Regions from separate parts of the Brucella oryzae genome, predicted to be linked through region 3. Evidence: predicted binding sites of a transcription regulator. Region 3 holds the regulator's gene; each other region holds the start of a gene.

Region 1 (4,212 bases), on a different contig from region 3:
CTGTGAGGCGATGCGTCGCGCCTTGGCTTCGTCCGTCGTACGGCGCAGGTCGGCAAAAAGCTTGTCGAGCCGCTCTTCAGGCGTCTGGACTGCAGTTGGTGCGGGCTTTTCGGGGGCAGGTTTCTGTTCGCTGTCGGGGCCGGTCTGAACGGGTGTCAGAGGTGCGGTAAGGGGTACTTTCCCAAGCACTGCTTCGGCATAGGCCGATGGTATTGAGATACCAAGCGACGCGAGCAGAGAAAAAGAAATCAGACATGCAAAAACGTTCCGCATGCGCATAGATTTTACCATGCACAGCGAAACGTCAAATGCAAAATCAGAAATAAGATTAGCCCTGACGAGCCTTGTAGCGCGGAGCGGTCTTATTGATGATGTAAACGCGGCCCTTGCGGCGGACCAGCTGGCAGTCACGATGACGGCCCTTGAGCGCTTTAAGCGAGTTCTTGATCTTCATGTCAATCACCGGTCTTGTTGGCCCGTTGACGTGCAGATGCCGCGGGGCTTCATAAAAACAGGCGCCCGAGGCGCCAATTGATTACAGGCACTGTTAGATGCCCGAAGGGTTGGCCGAAATACACAAGGTTTCGGGCAAATGTCAACTCCTGAGCCGCAGATTCAGGGTACTGGAGCTGAAATTCTTGGCAGGTGGCAAAGATTCATCGGGAATCGACGGGATTCCCGATGAACATTATTTCCCGCGGGGGTGAATGCGCGTCACATGGCCCATTTTGCGGCCCGGACGTGCTTCCTTTTTACCGTAAAGATGCAGCACGGCATCCTTTTCGGAGAGAATCGCTGGCACCTTCTCGACATCGTCACCGATCAGGTTTTCCATCACGCAATCCGAATGCCGGTCAGTGTTGCCCAGAGGCAAGCCGGCGACGGCGCGGATATGCTGTTCAAACTGCGAAATGGCGCAGGCCGCTTCCGTCCAATGGCCAGAATTGTGCACACGCGGGGCAAATTCATTTGCCAGAAGCGTGCCATCCTTCAGGACGAAGAATTCAAGCCCCAAGACGCCAACATAATCAAGCGCGTTCAGAAGCTTTGTGACAGCCTTGCGGGCTTCTTCCGCCGTGCTGTCGGAAATGGCGGCGGGGACAGTCGACGTTGCAAGAATGCCGTTCCTGTGCACGTTTTCGGCAATGTCGAAGATCGCGATGTTGCCGTTGCGGTCACGCGCTGCGATCACCGAGACTTCGCGCTCGAAATCGACAAAGCCTTCGAGGATTGCAGGCGCGCGATTGATCGCGAGAAGCGCCTTGTGGGCTTCCGTCTCGTCGAGCGATGTCAGCCGGACCTGTCCCTTGCCGTCATATCCAAGACGCCTCGTCTTGAGGATGCCGCGCTCGCCAAGGGCACCCAGGGCCGCGATGAGGGTTTCTTCATCGTCTACAAGACGCCAGGGTGCCGTTTCGATGTCACTGGAGTTGAGAAACTGCTTTTCCGTAAAGCGATCCTGTGAGACTTCGAGTGCGGCAGGCGGCGGAAAGACCAGAGCCTTTTCGGCAAGCCTGTCGGCGGCGCTGACTGGCACGTTCTCGAATTCGTAGGTAATGACATCGGACGCCGCCGCGAGTTCCTCGAGCGCTTTCGGATCGTCATAGGCAGCGATGATCTGGCGATTGGCAACCTGCGCTGCCGGGCAATCGGCCTGCGGTTCCAGGATCACGGTTTCAAAGCCCAGACGTGCTGCGGCCATGGCAAGCATTCTGCCGAGCTGGCCTCCACCGATGATGCCGATAGTTGCACCGGGTTTCAGTACAGAATTTTTCATATCAGGCCTCGTTCGAAGGGCGCTCTGCCACGCTTTCCGTCTGGGCGGTGCGCCACTCGTCGAGGCGGGCGGCAAGCGCTTCGTCATAAAGCGCCAGAACGGCTGCGGCGAGAAGGGCGGCATTGACCGCACCTGCACGTCCGATGGCGAGCGTGCCGACGGGAATGCCGGCTGGCATCTGCACGATGGAGAGAAGCGAATCCTGACCCGAAAGCGCCTTGGACTGGACCGGGACGCCGAAGACGGGCAGCGGCGTCATGGCTGCGGCCATGCCCGGCAGGTGAGCTGCGCCGCCCGCACCCGCGATGACGACCTTGAACCCTTCTGCCTTGGCGCCTTTGGCAAAGGCAACGAGGCGATCAGGCGTGCGATGCGCAGAAACGATCCGGGCATCGAAGGAAATGCCGAGTGCTTCCAGTGTGTCTGCAGCATGGCGCATGGTTTCCCAGTCGGACTGGCTTCCCATGATGACGGCGACATCGGCAGTAACGCTCATTGATCTTCCTGCTCCGCTTCTTTCGTGCATGTTTAGGGTGATATTAAAAATGATAAAGCCGGGCGAACCCCGGCTCCGTCATGGATCACTATGGACATTCAGGCGATGATGTCGGGGATCACCCGATCTTCCATCTCCTGCAGCTTGTCCTTGATTGCGAGTTTTTTCTTTTTCATGCGCTGGACGCGCAATTGGTCGCAGCCAACCGCTATCATGGCGTTTATGGCAGCATCGAAATCCGCGTGTTCCTGTTTCAGTCGTGCGACGGCCAATCTGATTTCGGCCTGTTCCTGATCGGACATGCGGTGCCCCGTTCTGTTGAATAGTTTTACGGGCCGCGCCGAACCATAAAAAGGTGCGGCATCAGCCCGTTTCCGGCGAAGCCCTTATCACATTTTTCGCGTCAGGAAAATGCTACCACGACAAAATCGACTTTGCACCAAACTCATGCCAAACTGTCATGGTTCTGTCATGGATGGCGGCTGTCGAAGGCGACAAATAATACGGCATTCTTGGCAGCCGGGACTGCGTGTTTGGCCCGGAATACAGGAGGTGTGCCGGGCGTTCATGCAGGTTGAATGGCGGGATAGCGGGCAAACGAGGTTCGCGCTGTTCCGTAAATCAGGGAAATCAACCAAAGGAGATCTGATGATGGCTATCGAGTCCCATCTTGCCACGCTTGAAAAGAAGCACGGCGCTCTGGAACAGGAAATTTCCGAAGCTATAGCGTCACCGGCAATGGACGACCTGCACGTTGCATCTCTCAAGCGCAAGAAGCTTATGCTTAAGGACCAGATCGAAAAACTGAGATCCCAGGTAACACGTCACTAACAGGGAAGCCGCGCATCCATCGCGGTCCGATAAGGCGTATCAAGCCAAAGACATCGGCTGTTGAAAGGCTCTCGCGAGCCTGAATAGCCTTGTGGTGGATACGGAATGTCGCGCCAACGGCACGGCTCTTTCGTGTCATGGTTATGACGCCGGATTGCAGTATTGGCGGCTGTGCCACAGCCGCCGAACGCATTGATTCAACTATTTAATTAGCTCTATTTACTGGCGTGATTTTCAGCGTCCTTCATCCTTCCGTTTCAGCTCTTGGATCAAGGTTCAGTGCTTCCGGTGTTGCGCCGCGTTCGGAAGGCATGCTCTTGAACTGGTCCTTGTCTTCCTTGGGAACGGATGCGCGCTTGCGGGAACGGAACAGCGCATAGCCCGTGATGGAAATATGCGCGAGCATGGTGATGGCGAAGAGACCGGATGGCCAGAAAATATCCATGGCCGCAGCCGCCAGTAGAGGTCCGAGCATCGTGCCGAAGCCGTAAAGCAGCAAAAGCCCACTCGATACTTTCACAAAGCTTTCCGATGTTGCGTGATCGTTGGCATGGGCGACGGCAACGGGATAGAGCGCATAGGCGAGCGCCCCATAGCAGCCCGTCATTGTAATGATGACGGGACCGCTGGATGGCGCGACGAGAAAGGCAACGAAGCCGACCAGTGCCGCCAATGCGGCAACGCTTGCCAACACAAAACGTCGGTCAACCAGATCGGAAATGCGCCCGATCGGAATCTGCATCAAGGCGCCGGCTGCGATGGTGACACTGACCATCAAGGCGATTTCGGTGGTCGAAATGCCGGATTTCGCGCCGAAGACGGCTCCGAGAGTACCCCAGGCGCCATTGGCAATGCCAATCAGGATGCAACCCACGAAAGCTGCAGGTGAGTTGTTGTAAAGCGCCTTGAGATCGAGTTGTACTTCCGTCAGCGGTTTGGGGCTGACGGCTGTGGAAATCGCGGTCGGAATGAGAGCCAGGCAGAAGAAGATGCCACTTATCATGAACAGGTGATCGGAGCGTACATCTCCCGCGGCAACCAGCATCTGGCCGGACATAGTCGCTCCGTAGTTGACCATCATGTACATGCCGAAAATCTTGCCGCGCGA
Region 2 (4,212 bases), on a different contig from region 3:
ATCGATGGCGGCTGCTTCGATCAATGATTTAGGAATCGCTTGCAAACCCGCAACAAAGAACAGAAAATTATATGAGATCTGTTTCCATGCCGCGGCAACAACGACCAAGCCCATGGCTTGATTGCCATCAAGCAGTGGATCCCATGCAATACCATTGCGCCGCAGTATATAGGCAAAAGTGCCCATCGCGGGATTGAACATGAAGAGCCACAACATGCCTGCAACGGCTGGAGCCACGGCATATGGCCAGATCAGAAGCGTACGATAAAATGTCTTTCCGCGGATGACGCGGTCCGCCGCCGTTGCAAGCAATAATGCTGCGCCCATGGCCAGCAGCGCGGTCAGAATGTTGAAAACTATCGTCACTCTGAATGAATGTAGATAGTTGGGGTCGGCCAGAACGGTTGTGAAGTTAGCAAGTCCCACGAAGGTGGACTTTAGCCCGAACGCGTCTTCACGCATGAAGGATTGATAAATTGCCTGACTGGCTGGCCAAAAGAAAAACACCACAGTCAGAATGATCTGTGGGGCCAGCAGGAAATAGGGCAAGATTTTATTCGGAAAGGTAACTTTCTGCACGGGGAGCTTCCTCGTGGGGCAACAGGGCCGCCCGCCAAGAAGGCAGGCGGCATCGTGTCAATTGGTCAATTATTGCTGAGCTGCGGCAATCGCGTCATTGGCGCGTTTGACACCGTTTTCGAGTGCGGTTTTCGCATCCTGCTTGCCGCCGAGCATGGCTTCGAACTCTTCGTTCAGAATATCGCGAACCTGCGGCAGGTTGATAAGACGAACACCCTTTGAATTTTCAGTGGGTGCCTTGCCCATCATCTGGAGAATAGGTGTTTCACGGCCTGGGTTTTTTTCATAGAAATCCGATTTCTTGGTTTCCTCGTACGCAGCCAACGTCACAGGCAGGTAGCCGGACTTTTCGTGCAGCTTGACCTGAATTTTGGTCTGCGAGAGGAAGTTGAAGAATTCTGCGACGCCTTTGTACTGTTCGTCGCTGAGACCGGCGAAGACCCATAGAGCTGCACCGCCCGGGATCGTGTTCTGCGGACCGTGACCTTCATAATAAGGCAGCTGGCCAATGCCGTAATTGATGCCCGACTTTACAACGTCTCCGAGACCGCCGGAGGATTCGGTCAACATTGCGCATTCACCGGAGGTGAAAAGCTGTTTGGCTTCCGATGTGCGGCCACCGTAACGGAACGTACCGTCTTTCGCGAGGTCAGCAATAGACTGGAAGTGCTGAATGTAAAGCGGTGAATTGATTTCAAGCTTCACATCGGTACCGCCGAGACCGTTTTCATTCGTTCCGTAAGGAACGTTGTTCCAGGCAGCAAAGTTTTCGGTCTGAATCCAGGTCAGCCATGTGGAGGTGAAACCGCACGGTGCCGCGCCGCTGGACTTGATCTTCTTGGCTGCTTCGAAAACTTCCGGCCAGGTCTTTGGCGGATTTTTTTCATCGAGGCCAGCCTTTTTGAAGGCGTCCTTATTGTAATAGAGTATTGGCGACGAGGAATTGTACGGGAAGGACAGCATGGTGCCATCCGGCTTGGAATAATAAGCCACGATGCCCGGTAAATATTGCGACTTGTCGAACTTATAGCCGCCCTTTTCGAGCACCTCGGCAGCCGGGACTACTGCGCCTTCGGCAGCCATCATGACGCCGCTACCGGCATCGAAGACCTGAAGGATTGCAGGCGGCTGCTTGGAACGGAACGCGGCAATGCCGGCATTCAACGTTTCAGGGTAGGTTCCCTTATAGACGGGAACGATCTTGTATTCGCTCTGGCTTTCGTTGAACTCTTTCGAAAGCTCATTGACCATTTCATTGTTGGCACCGGTCATGCCGTGCCACCATGCCAGTTCCGTCTGGGCGAATGCCTGCGAACCGATGGTGAGGGAGAGGGCGCCGGTCAGCGCTGAAGTCGTGATCAGACGGATAAGCATGTTTCCTCCTCGAGTGTGAGAGTACGTGAACATTTGAGCTCCTTCGTAATGGTCTCAAAGTTCCGACATCTGCAATATATTCATTGCACTTATATGAATGCAATTTTTGCCAAAGGATCAACCTTCGAATCTTCCAATGGCAGAATAAATTCGAAAACGATAGCGTTCTAAATGAAAAAAAGTGAAAGGCGGGCGACAATGATGGGGAGAGCATGTGAAAAATAAAACATTGGAGAATACCTCCTAATCTCATTTTCTCACGATGGTTCGAGGTTCTGCGTCCAGCGGATTGACCAATTCATAAGTATCAATTGATTATACGCGCTTCGAATCCGGTCGACGGGTCTTGTCGAATTTTATCTTTAACCGGATCGGATATTGCTCAACTTGCTGACAGGTGAAGTTATGTCGAGTGACGATCGCAGGAAAAGTCGCGTTACGCTACTGGATGTGGCACGCCACGCCAATGTATCGCGCGCGACAGCTTCCCTTGTCATCCGCAAAAGCCCGTTGGTGGGAGCGGCGACGCGCGAAAAGGTGGAAAAAGCCTTAAAGGAATTGGGCTATGTTTATAATATGGGGGCCGCTAGTCTCCGGGTAGAGCGGTCGAATACGGTTGGTGTCATCGTGCCTACCCTCGGCAACCCGTTTTACGGCGAGTTGCTTTCAGGAATAGACAGTGTTGTGGGTGAAGCTGGGCTGGTCGTTCTTCTGGCAAACAGTCACGAGAATTTCGCCAACCAAAGCACTCTTATGCAACGCATGCGTGAACATGGCGTTGACGGCGTGATCATGTCGCCGACAGCAGAAACTGCACCGGAATTCATCGAACAAGTCGCTGACTGGGGCTTACCCGTGGTGCAGGTCCTACGTCATGTGAGTGATCGAATCGACTATGCAGGCGTTGATTACGCGGGTGGGATGCGGCAGGCGGTCAATCATCTTGCCAGGCTTGGGCATAGGACAATCGCATTTGCTGTGCACGGTCCGGTTCATTCCGCATATCGCGAGCGCGTGGAGGGGTTTCGCGATGCGATGCAGCAACGAGGCCTCGACCCCGAAATGATTGTTCGCTTTCCGCATACGATGCCGGAAATTGCCAAAGCTGCTCCGATACTCTTTCAGGAAGGTCGTGAGCCGACAGCGGCAATCTGCTTCAATGACGTGATTGCGTTAGGCCTTTCGGCTGGCCTTTATGATTGCGGGAGAAAAATAGGTGAGGATTTTTCTCTGATAGGCTTTGATGATGTAAGCGATGCCGAAGCGACGCGTCCGCGCTTGAGTTCTGTATCAACTCGGCCTGTTACAGTGGGCCAGAACGCTGCTAGATTGCTTCTATCCCGTTTGGCAAACCCAAAAACCGAAGCGCAACGGATTGTTAGTGAAACATATCTGCAGGTAAGGCAGTCCTGCGGTCCGGTAAAAGCGTCCGTCATCTAGTCCGAATTAATGATTGACGAACGAGGTTAAACGCATTTAGATCGATCTAAATTTATTGCCGCCAGGAGGAAAAGTCGGCATAGTTCGTGTACCGGGAGGTTCAGCATTGTATAATTTCAACTTCGCGCCTGTTTTCGCGTCGATGGACAAGCTGCTTGTCGGCGCATGGCAGACAATTGAGCTTTCCTGCGCTGCTATGGTGCTGGGCCTCATCGTCTCGGTTGTCTGCGCGGTCGGCAAGACGTCTGGACCAAAGCCGGTTCGCTTTATCATCGACACCTATATCGAAATTATCCGTAACACACCGTTTCTGGTGCAGATTTTCTTCATCTTCTTTGGGTTGCCGTCTGCCGGTTTGCGATTATCGCCCAACAGCGCGGCGCTTCTCGCGCTGGTGGTGAATTTCGGCGCCTACGGCACGGAAATTATTCGCGCCGGTATTGAATCTATTCACAAAGGCCAAGTGGAAGCGGGGACCGCGCTCGGTCTCTCCAAACTGCAAGTCTTTCGCTATGTCATCATGAAACCGGCCTTGCGGACGGTTTATCCGTCACTGACCAGCCAATTCATCTATCTGATGCTGACCTCTAGTGTCGTTTCGGTCATATCGGCGAATGAGCTTGCGGCTGCCGGTAACGATCTGCAATCCGCGACTTTCGCGAGTTTCGAGGTCTATATCGTTATCACGCTCATGTACCTTGTCATGTCCATCGGTTTCTCGGCCATTTTTGCGCTGATCGAGAAGATGGCATTTAAATATCCGTTGAGCCGATAGGAGCGGGCCATGATCAGACCTTTCGGCTGGAACGAATTCCTCAT
Region 3 (4,212 bases):
CATAGGTGGAAGACCTCTTTGCATATGGAATCACCGGCAGTTTATCAGACGGCATAATTTCACCACCTTTTTTCCTGTCTTTGCGTTATAGTAAATCCGCGGTCAGTTGCAGAAGAAAGCAGATAGTAATGGATAAGAAAGTACTTATCTTACTGGGCATTACCGGCCTTCTGGCAGGCTGCGTGACCATGACGCCCGAACAACGCCGAGCTGCCGACGAACAGACCTGCCGCAGCTATGGATTCAAGGCCAGGACCGACGCCTTTGCCAATTGCCTCATGCGGCTGGACCTTGATCGCAGAGCTGACCGGCGCGCCTGGCAGAGCCAGGCCGATTTCTACGACACACCGATGGTGATCTATCGACCAATCTACCGGCCCTGAAACCCAGCCGGAAAACCGGTGAGCAGCCATGAAATCAAAAACGCCGATCTGAATGAAGCAGACCGGCGTTTTGAATATCCAATTTATAGACAGGTTTCTTATAGCGGCGCTTCCGGTCGGTCCTGGGACAGAAGGAGCGCGCCGATGGCGTCAACCTGCTTTTGGCTTGCTGCGGCATAGCCGAGCGACGTCGCCTGCGGCGCAGTTGTATCGAACTGCGCCTGGTAAGAGGCCATTTGCACAGGCTGCTCCTGCTGAGTCGCGGCAATGCCGCGATGACGCGCCAGACGGTCGCCACGAGCCTGCGGACCAGTACCGACATTCTGTTCTACGTTTTGAGCCTTGACGGCTTCCGCGAGTGCCACCTGAACGGTTGGCTCCGTTCCCGGAACCGGGCCTATCTGCGGCAGTGTCACATCATAGGATGCGTCCTGCGGAACGGAAGGCGATTGCGGCGAATAGGCGAGAGCAAGATTGTATGGTTCCTGCGGGACTGGATTCTGTAGCGAGCCGTCGCGATTGCGCTTTTCGTAGAAGGAGTTACCCCCGGCAACGAGCACATAATGCATGTTGTTATAGGGGAATTTCAGGCCCGCCGTGTGGAAGAACATGGCGTTCTTGAGCTTTGGATGACGCTTGCCCTTTAGAACCGCGTCAGCAGCAGCCTGAACATCGGGCAACGCTTTGGAATTCATCTTGCGGGTGAGGACACCGGGCGCGAACTGGTTCTTCTGACCGACAACACCGCAAATAGTATCCGGATAACGACCGGAAGCGAGTCGATTCATCACAACTGTGCCAACAGCCAGAAGACCATCGGAGCTTGAACGGTTGGATTCGAAGAACATCGCACGTTCAAGACAATTCTTGTCCCGTGCGGTGTAAGTATAGGTTTTTACGCCATTGACGGACTTGACGTGGCTTGTCGCCGTCTTTTCCGTATTGGCTTTTCCCGAGGTTCCGGTCGTCGTACAACCGGTCACCACGAAAGGCGCAACCATCAGCCCGATAAGAGCGGGCAATTTCCACTTCGCGGCGCGCGTCAATGGCTCAGTCTCATGTTAGGACCCTTAACTGATCCAGTCATCCATTCAGGCGAACACATCTGGAACGATGTGCGCGAACGTCTAACTGCGGTGCAAGTCAAAGAGGACGAAGATCAAAAATCATACGCCCTACTGTCGCTCAATCGAATTCAAGGTTTTGGAATTTTTAGGCCAAAAAAAGGCGGAAGGTCAAATTCCTACGATGCTGGAGACAGCTAAATTGCCCGAAAGCAATTCCGAATCGAGAGTGCGAATTTCCCTACAAGCCCTTTAAATATATTAACAATTTCTTAACAAGAGCTGGAAATTCAGATAAGATGTTGATTTAATGAGATTCAAAGTCACGCAATACACGCCATATCCCTGCCTTAATTCAATTTTTCTTGTACGTTTTTTGCATACACATTCACGGTGTTTCAAATTTTCTGCAGAATTTCTGTTTCAAAGCAGGTTCCGTTGTTCTTCGTCAACTTTGACAACATGCCTGTAACATCGCGTGAGATTGGGCTTTCGACATCTATTTTGACCATTCCGATGCGAATCGGGAGACCCGATCCGCACTTCACGAGAGCTTGACCTTAAGCAAAAACGACCCGCCACGGAAACCGTAGCGGGTCGGACAAATTTAGTTTTAGAAGTCGCAGATAACAGCTCTGCTCAGCCGAAAGAATAGCCAGCGCCACGGACAGTGCGGATCGGATCGAGCGCCCGACCGACATTGATCGCCTTGCGCAACCGTCCGACATGGACGTCCACCGTACGATCATCCACATAGATGTCCGGCCCCCAAACTCCATCCAGAAGCTGACTGCGCGAAAAAACGCGACCGGGCGACATCATGAAATATTCGAGCAGGCGGAATTCCGTCGGTCCAAGGCGAACTTCCTTTTCCTTGCGGTAGACACGATGCTGCTGGCGGTCCAGAACAAGATCTCCCACTTTCAGCACGTGCGAAAGAATGCTCGGATTGGACCGGCGCAGCATGGCTTTAACGCGCGCCAGCAGTTCCGGCGTCGAAAATGGCTTCACGACATAATCGTCCGCACCGACACTGAGGCCGCGGACACGTTCGCTTTCCTCCCCGCGAGCCGTCAGCATGATGATGGGCAGCCGCTCCGTTTCTGGCCATTGGCGCAGACGACGGCAAAGCTCGATGCCCGATACGCCCGGCAGCATCCAATCCAGAATAAGCAGGTCCGGCACGTTCTCGCGCAAGGCGATTTCGGCCTCGTCGCCGCGCAGCATCGTATCGACCTGATAGCCCTCTGCCTCAAGATTGTAGCGAAGCAGCACGCTCAGCGCCTCTTCGTCTTCTACCACAGCGATTTTGGGTGCCTGTGACATCCAGTATTTTCCTATCCAAATTCGGCGGGCGGTGGATAAAATCCCCCCAATCGACCGCGTGCCGCCGCGCTATTCATACATTCTCATCCACCGAACCGAAGTCCGGTCGACAACAGTTCAGGGTTTACGCGCCTCATCCACGACAATACCGTGGCTCAGGTCTTCCTTGGGTCGTTCGGCCGGCATTTGCAGGCCTGTCACGATGTAATATACGGTCTCCGCGATGTTGGTCGCGTGATCGCCGATGCGCTCGATGTTCTTTGCGCAGAATAGAAGATGCGTGCAGGCAGAAATGTTGCGCGGATCTTCCATCATGTAAGTAAGCAGTTCACGGAACAGCGACGTGTACATCGCGTCGATCTCGTCATCGCGGTCGCGGACGACATTAATCTGCTGCACCGAGCGCGACGCATAGGCGTCGAGGACGTCCTTGAGCTGGGTCAGTGCCAGCTCGGCCAGCGTTTCGAGCCCGCGATAAAGCTTTACCGGCTGACGCGATTCCGAAACGGCGGCAACGCGCTTGGCAATGTTCTTGCCCAGATCGCCCACGCGCTCCAGATCGGCTGAGATACGGATCGAGCCGATAATTTCGCGCAAGTCCACCGCCATGGGCTGACGCTTGGCAATGATCATCACGGCTTTGTCGTCGATCTCGCGCTCACTGGCGTCGAGGATGAGATCGTCGGAGATGACACGCTGTGCAAGCGCATTGTCCGCATTGACGATAGCTGCGACCGACTGCTCGACCATACGTTCCGCATGTCCGCCCATTTCGGCGATCTTATGGGTGAGAAACTTCAATTCCTCATCGTAGGAGCGAACGGTATGCTGAGACGGCATAGTAGACCTCGTAATATAAATTGCGGGGAAGCCGCACTGTCTATCTGTTGAGCGCAGTTCCGGATCAGCCGAAGCGTCCGGTGATGTAATCCTGCGTGCGCTTTTCGGTCGGCGCGGTGAACATGGTTTCCGTGTCACCCACTTCGACCAGATTGCCGAGGTGGAACATGGCAGTGCGCTGCGAAACGCGCGCGGCCTGCTGCATGGAGTGGGTGACTATCACGATCGTATAGTTCTGGCGCAGTTCGTCGATCAGCTCTTCCACCTTTGCGGTTGCAATCGGGTCGAGCGCCGAGCACGGTTCATCCATGAGGATCACTTCCGGGCTGACCGCAATCGCACGTGCAATGCAAAGGCGCTGCTGCTGACCACCGGAAAGACCGGTGCCCGCATCGTGCAGACGGTCCTTCACCTCTTCGAACAGGCTGGCCTTCTGGAGGCTCGTCACAACGATTTCTTCCAGATCTGCCTTGGTACGGGCGAGACCATGAATGCGCGGGCCATAGGCGACATTTTCATAGATCGACTTCGGAAACGGATTCGGCTTCTGGAAAACCATGCCAACGCGGGCGCGCAGTTCGACGACATCGATCTTCGGA

The links. The regulator PhoB, encoded in region 3, activates phosphate uptake and scavenging genes when phosphate is short. The targets are predictions, from matches to a motif close to TGTCATNNANCTGTCAT.
Positions count from the first base shown of each region.
Region 1: JNC70_RS13600 (YdcH family protein) is a predicted target of PhoB. The motif match lies at 2,730-2,746, and genes of this name have one in related genera.
Region 2: ugpB (sn-glycerol-3-phosphate ABC transporter substrate-binding protein UgpB) is a predicted target of PhoB. The motif match lies at 2,135-2,151, and genes of this name have one in related genera.

Region 1 is NZ_JBHEEO010000011.1:101,128-105,339, reverse strand. It holds gene JNC70_RS13620 (tetratricopeptide repeat protein) at 1-291, opposite strand, end outside; gene ykgO (type B 50S ribosomal protein L36) at 329-454, opposite strand; gene JNC70_RS13610 (5-(carboxyamino)imidazole ribonucleotide synthase) at 689-1,777, opposite strand; gene purE (5-(carboxyamino)imidazole ribonucleotide mutase) at 1,779-2,273, opposite strand; gene JNC70_RS13600 (YdcH family protein) at 2,372-2,575, opposite strand; gene JNC70_RS13595 (YdcH family protein) at 2,922-3,104, shown strand; gene JNC70_RS13590 (MFS transporter) at 3,349-4,212, opposite strand, start outside.
Region 2 is NZ_JBHEEO010000001.1:164,088-168,299, reverse strand. It holds gene ugpA (sn-glycerol-3-phosphate ABC transporter permease UgpA) at 1-579, opposite strand, end outside; gene ugpB (sn-glycerol-3-phosphate ABC transporter substrate-binding protein UgpB) at 649-1,953, opposite strand; gene JNC70_RS00815 (LacI family DNA-binding transcriptional regulator) at 2,359-3,393, shown strand; gene JNC70_RS00810 (amino acid ABC transporter permease) at 3,500-4,168, shown strand; gene JNC70_RS00805 (amino acid ABC transporter permease) at 4,178-4,212, shown strand, end outside.
Region 3 is NZ_JBHEEO010000004.1:24,069-28,280, forward strand. It holds gene JNC70_RS04975 (aminopeptidase) at 1-3, opposite strand, end outside; gene JNC70_RS04980 (hypothetical protein) at 129-383, shown strand; gene JNC70_RS04985 (cell wall hydrolase) at 482-1,429, opposite strand; gene phoB (phosphate regulon transcriptional regulator PhoB) at 2,087-2,773, opposite strand; gene phoU (phosphate signaling complex protein PhoU) at 2,891-3,613, opposite strand; gene pstB (phosphate ABC transporter ATP-binding protein PstB) at 3,678-4,212, opposite strand, start outside.